2 regions of the Kandleria sp. genome follow, and region 2 is predicted to be linked to the other one. Evidence: riboswitches for the same ligand, from Rfam matches in the RefSeq annotation. Region 2 holds a riboswitch; the other holds the start of a gene.
The links. A riboswitch is a leader RNA that binds a small molecule or an ion and turns the genes downstream of it on or off. The one in region 2 is predicted to bind FMN.
Positions count from the first base shown of each region.

Region 1 (3,421 bases), on a different contig from region 2:
TTCATCATCACTTACCATGATGATTTTCCCTTGTCTTAAATCTTCTAAAGCCTGTTCAATTGTGCCATAACGAAATTCTTTCATAGTGTCTCCTTCCTAGTATCCATATTCTTCTAACATTTCATAAGTTAATTCATGCTTTTCTTCTAATTGTCTGCTCATAAATTTCTGAACATATTTTCCTAAGATATCATTCTCAAGGTTGACATAATCCCCCACGCTTTTATGTCCTAGTGTTGTCTGTTCTCTTGTATGAGGAATAATAGAAACCTTAAAGCTTTTCTCACTTACATTGGCAACTGTAAGACTTATTCCATCAATAGTAATCGAACCTTTTTCTACAATTCCATCCAGAATCTCTTTTTTACATTTGATTTCATACCAATAGGCATTGCCATCTGGAATGATGTTTTCTATAGTACCAACACCATCAATATGACCTGATACAATATGTCCCCCAAAACGATCATCGGCTCTCATCGCCCTTTCAAGATTGACATAGCTTCCCTGTCTTTTTTGTGAAAGACTGCTTCTTCTCACTGTTTCTTTCATGACATCTGCATGAAAGTGATGGGCAGATAAATAAGTCACCGTAAGACATATTCCATCTACCGCAATACTATCACCGAGCTTTGTCGCTTCTAGCACTTTATGAGCCTTGATAGAAATTGTTCCATGATCTCCATTTATTCTTAGTGTTTCTACTTGTCCAACTTCTTCTACAATCCCTGTAAACATTTTTTCACCTTACCTTCTATAACAGATTTTTAGATCTTCCCCCATCTTTTCTACTGAATAAAGCTTAAACTCTTGAGCTTCACTCACTTCACTTACACCTTCTCCTCGTACCGGAGTCATTCCATTTCCACCAAAGATTTTTGGTGCTAAATATACTTGCACTTCATCTACGATTTCTTCTCTAATGGCTGATTCATTGAGTGTGCCTCCTCCTTCAATTAGAAGGCTATCTATTCCTCTTTTTCCAAGGATATTTATTAACTGCTTCAATGATAAATGTCCTTTATCTTTTTTAATACGAAGTACCTCTACTCCTTTTTCTTCTAGCATCTTTGCTTTGTTTTCTTCTACATCTTCACTACAGGCCACAATGGTCTTTATCTCTTTAGCTGTCTTTACTAGCTTACAATCAAGAGAAATACGTAACTGTGTATCGAGTACGATACGAATAGGATTAAGTGGTTTGACTTGATAATCTACCTTCTTGATAAAATCACTTTCTATTTCTTGATTTATTTGACAACGTGAAGTAAGACTTGGATCATCTGTAAGCACAGTGTTGATGCCAACAAGAATACCCATACAGCGATGACGAAGAAAATGTACATCTCTTCTTGAAAGTTCTCCTGAAATCCACTTTGATTGACCTGTTTTCGTAGCAATCTTACCATCCATTGTAGAAGCATATTTCATAAAGACATAAGGAACATTCTTGGTTATATAGTGAAAGAAGATGGTGTTGATTTCATCGCATTCTTCTTTTAGAAAATCTTCGATAACCTCGATACCGTGTTCTCTTAATATTCGTGCTCCTTTTCCACTTACCAAAGGATTGGGATCTCTTGATCCAATAATCACTTTTGAGATTCCATGTTCAATAATTGCCTCAGTACAGGGGGGTGTTCTCCCATAGTGAGCACAAGGTTCCAAGGTGACATACATAGTCGCATGCAATGCATCCTCTTTATCTCTTAAAGAGGCAAAAGCATTTCTTTCCGCATGAAGAGTCCCACATTTCTTGTGATACCCCTCTCCGACAATCGTGCCCTCTTTTACAATCACAGCGCCTACCAAAGGATTAGGATGCACGTATCCTTCTCCTAGCTTCGCTAAAGAGATAGCACGTCTCATATAATAAGCATCATCTTTTTTCATAATCTTTTCTCCTAAAAAAAGACCCCACTGCATGTGGGGCCATTCAAATATCGACACTACTCCCGTATAAACAAAAATTCCGAACATTTCTGCTCGGAACATTTTCTACACAAAAAAGTATGACAATAAATATCACTACTTGTTCTTCTTCCATCCAGACTGTACTGTCGGCATCGGAATTTCACCGATTCATGCATAATGCTCGCGGGCTTTACCGCCGGTAGGGAATTTCACCCTGCCCCGAAGATATTCAATTCTATATCTAAAGATAATATACTTCTAGATATTCGTCAATGACAAATAATTATTAAGATCAATATTTCAGTTTTCTTTTTGAATATACTACAACAATAATAGAAACAACAGTTATTAAAAGACCTACGACAAATATATCTAAATTAAAGTATTCAATACTTTCATGACGGATAAAATTACCAATGACCGCATTGATATTCAATACAGCAACAATTCCTCCAACAAAGCTCATAATCATACCGATAATGCTTGCATCCTCTAACTCATCTGCAGAAAGTCTTGGATACTTCTTTTTATGAAGAATAAAGAGTGGAATACTGATTAAAAATAAGAGTCCTGCCAACATAAAATTATACATGGAAGATGATAATGAACTTTTTGGAGAAAACATGTGCACTTCTTCATTATCACGGCTCACCCACACCTTTGATAAGTTTTCATTGGGCTTATCTACAAGTCCATCCTGTTTTGTATAATACATTTTTCCATCCGTAAAAGTATAATGAATAACACATGAATACTCTGTCCTAAAATGTTTTGAAACATATCTTCTTGTACTCTTTACATCTGTAATATAGCCAGGAACACATTTAAAATTTTTACTATACTGCGCTCCCTGATAATTTAATATTCCTATAAAAAGCATAAATAATGCAAATCCCGAAACAATTAAGTGCAAATACTTTTTGATATTTTCTAGTCCAAAACGTCCTATAAGATAATAAGCTATTGCACATGCTATAAAAATGATAAAAAGTATATTTTGTATCATAGTATTTCCCTCGTTTTCCTAAACAATAAAGTAATAAATCAATGAGCTAAAAACAAGCAAGGTGATAATACCAAAGATAAGAAGTATTATTCCAATTGTATTTAACATCGTAGAATGCCTTGAGTTCTTCCCTGTAAGTGTTAAAACAATTCCTGAAATAAGGGTTGTAATACCAACACTTCCAATTCCAAGAACAACACATAATAACGCAATAATTGCAGCAAAGCAGATTAATAAAAACAACATGATCACAAACATTGATAAAATTGCCATCTCATTTCCCCCAAACATAGATTCCCAAAATACATACATTTATCGTACTATCCCTTGAATTATGATGCAATAAAAAAGTCATATCGAGTATACTCAATATGACTTTTATTAATTAAACAAAAGAAAATGGTATCAATCTTTCCCAATATAAAGAAGTAGCCTGTAGTACAAATGCGATTACAATAGATAAGAAAACAACGACAGCCAATTCTTTTGGTTTTCTTCTCA
Region 1 covers NZ_JAGBIX010000010.1:3,803-7,223, forward strand. The annotation lists gene J6L95_RS01925 (bifunctional 3,4-dihydroxy-2-butanone-4-phosphate synthase/GTP cyclohydrolase II) at 1-84, opposite strand, end outside; gene ribE (riboflavin synthase) at 97-738, opposite strand; gene ribD (bifunctional diaminohydroxyphosphoribosylaminopyrimidine deaminase/5-amino-6-(5-phosphoribosylamino)uracil reductase RibD) at 748-1,893, opposite strand; FMN riboswitch at 2,032-2,145, opposite strand; gene J6L95_RS01940 (DUF3592 domain-containing protein) at 2,207-2,920, opposite strand; gene J6L95_RS01945 (hypothetical protein) at 2,939-3,193, opposite strand; gene J6L95_RS01950 (hypothetical protein) at 3,306-3,421, opposite strand, start outside.
Region 1: linked by a shared signal. The riboswitch ahead of ribD (bifunctional diaminohydroxyphosphoribosylaminopyrimidine deaminase/5-amino-6-(5-phosphoribosylamino)uracil reductase RibD) and the one ahead of J6L95_RS02170 (ECF transporter S component) in region 2 are both predicted to bind FMN.

Region 2 (3,421 bases):
ACCTACGATTGCGATTAGGGCTAAATCAGATTCAAGGTCAATGCGATCAGGATTAACAGCACGGTGGATGCCAGCAAGGATTTCCTGTTCATGAGGTACAAATTCTTTTGTATTCACAACAATTGTCATTGTATCAATGCCTGAAGGCATATGTTCAAATGAAAGACCATATTCTTCAAAGACCTGAAGTACTTTTCTGCCAAAGCCAACTTCTGAGTTCATCATATCTTTTTCAATAGTGACAGTCGCAAAACCTTTCTTACCAGCTAAACCAGTAATAATGTGAGTTGGTCTATGTACTGTACTTTCTACAATCAATGTACCTGGATCTTCAGGGGCATTGGTATTTTTGATATTAATAGGAATACCTGCTTTTCTAACAGGGAAAATAGAATTTTCATGAAGAACACTAGCACCCATATAAGAAAGTTCTCTTAATTCTCCATATGTGATTGAATCAATTGGCAATGGATCTTTAACAATACGTGGATCTGCAATCAAGAAACCTGAAACATCAGTCCAGTTCTCATATAAGTTTGCATTCGCACACTTTGCGACAATTGATCCTGTAACATCAGAACCACCTCTAGAGAAAGCCTGAATTTCTCCACTATGATCATTCTTTCTTCCATAGAATCCAGGAATAACTGCGTATTCATGTTTAGCAAGCGCATCTCTCAATAGATCATCAGTCTGCTCTGCATCGTAGTTCCCTTTACTATCAATACGAATAACGTCAGCAGCATCTACAAAATCAATATCAAGATACTTTGATAATAATAGCCCATTTAGATATTCTCCTCTGCTGACTACATAATCAAAGCTTGCTTTATTTTTAATTGCTTCTTTAATCTTGATAAATTCTTCATCTAAAGAATAATCAAGTTTTAAACCAGCAATAATTTCATCATAGCGTCCTTTAATTTCATCAAAAATCTGTTCAAAATCTTCTTCGTTTCTGTGAGAATAAGAAAGAATCAATAAATCTGTAACTTTAGTATCATCCTTATTTCTCTTCCCAGGAGCACTAGGAATAACATAGCGTCTATCTTTATCTGACTTAATAATTCTTTTTACTTTTTTAAACTGATTGGCATCGGCTAAAGATGAGCCACCAAATTTTACTACTTTTACCACGATAGTTTTCCCCCATTTTATATTCTTTAGAATACAATTTATTCTCACAATAATCAATAACAATTTTTTATAAATTATGAAATATCTAAAATAATAATTAATATTTATAAAAAAGACATCCTCATAAATATGAGGATACCCTTTTACTGCATATTTTTCTTAATAACTCTACTTAATGGCTTATAAATAAGCAATGTTAAAATTGATACGATCCCAAATTTTAAGATATTGAATGGGAAGATGGTTGTTAAAAACATAGTTGTCGCATCATTAACCCAAGGTGCAGCCTTATGTGCCATACCTACAATGGCAGCCATTGGCAATTTCATCACATTTACATAAAATGGGAAAATAAATAACACGTTGGATACAATGGATAATACACTTGTCGTTAAAGTTGAAACAGCTAGCCCAATCATTGCCCCTTTCTTTGTCTTAAAGTGACGATAGATCGCGGCAGCAACCCCCTGGTAGACAATACTTAAAATAAGATTAGATAACTCTCCTACATACATTGTACTTGTAGGTTTGATAATGAGCTTAATCGCAATCTTGATAACCGCACTCAGTGCCCCAAGCAATGGTCCGAATAGAAAACCGCTAAGCATAACTGGAAGTTCAGAGATATCAAGCTTAATAAATGGTAGGATGAAAGGTACACTTAATTCAAAAAACATCAATAGTGCAGCGATTGCCCCTAACATTGAAATCATAATCATCGCTTTCGTGTTTAATTTCTTATTTTTCATTTTTCCTTCTTTCTATGGTGAAAAAAATCTCCCAATGACTTTGGGAGATTGAAAAAGTAAATATAATACCACCATCTTTTTCCATCCGGACTATACCGTCGGTATCGGAATTACACCGATTCATGCTTGCGCTCGCGGACTATCACCGCCGATCAGGAATTTCACCTGCCCCAAAGATTTATGTGTAGCTTCGCTACACGCTCATTATACTACAGCTGTCTTTATTGTAAAGAAAAAAGTCGGAAGACCCGACTTTATAATGCAATAATCAAGATGTATCCTACAAGTGTAGAAACAATGTAAGAAATACATAAAATGGCAATATTCTTTTTTACATTCTTATGGTAAGCGAACAATGCGATTGTTCCAACACCAGCAGATGTTGTTAATCCTGTAAATAGTGCACCAAATGATAAAGCATTTGTGACATAAAGCTGCGTTAAGATTACACTTCCAGCACAGTTAGGAATAAATCCAACAAGTCCAGCTACAAGGGGCTGTAGGAAAATGTTCTGTTTAAGGACTGTAGATAAAGTTTCTTCTCCTACCCAGGCAATAAGCAATGTCATAACAATGTTAGTTAGTAAGATAAAGAAGAAAATCTTTAATGTCTGGGAAAATACATTAATCCATAAATTAACACCTGTACCACAGCTGCAGCTTTCTATTTCAATATATTCATATGAATCATCTTCTTCATGATGAATAGCATCAACAATGACACCAGTCACTGCTCCAACAACAAATTTTGCGGCAATAAGCAGTAACATCATGCCAAAAAGGTGAGGATGCACAAGAAGAATAGGAATCGCCTCATCACTTGTAGCCATGAAAATAGCTATCAATGTTCCCATTGTCACTACTCTCATGCCATAAAGCTGAGCAGCCACAACACTAAAACCACACTGTGGAATAGTACCTAGAAGCGCACCGACAGGTGGACCTAATCGCGTATGTGCCAATACTCTGTTGGCTATATTTTTATTCTTTAGAATTTCAACAACAAGAAATGCAATAAAAAGCACTGGCAATGCTTTTACTGAATCCATAATAGGGTCTAACAAAATATCCATATTTCTCCTCCAATAGTTAAGGATTATATCACAAGTTTGATATAATGCAAGCAATTAGATTGTGAAAAATACAATTAAAGAATTGTTGAATTGTTCATGTTTTTAACCCATCAAAAAAGAAAATGTACAGATCATTGATCTGTACATTTCATATTAATAATGCATAAATACCATGTCACCATATTGAGCTAAATTGTAGATCTTAACTGCAGCATCTCCTGGTAAGTTGACACATCCATGTGATCCTCTTGATAAGTAGTAAGAAGGACTCCAGCTACCCCATGACTGCCATGGTGCAGCATGGAAACCTGTACCTGTCCAAGTAATACGTACCCAATAAGTAACTGGTGTTGAATAACCATCACCTTTTAGAACTCGGTGAAGCTGTCTTTGCTTGATCCAATAAGCACCAGTAGTTGTTTTTCTCTTAGCTTCTGGTTTACCTGTAATACAGTTTGTAGA
Region 2 covers NZ_JAGBIX010000011.1:35,486-38,906, forward strand. The annotation lists gene J6L95_RS02165 (aspartate kinase) at 1-1,137, opposite strand, end outside; gene J6L95_RS02170 (ECF transporter S component) at 1,281-1,886, opposite strand; FMN riboswitch at 1,956-2,068, opposite strand; gene J6L95_RS02175 (putative manganese transporter) at 2,141-2,959, opposite strand; gene J6L95_RS02180 (L,D-transpeptidase) at 3,113-3,421, opposite strand, start outside.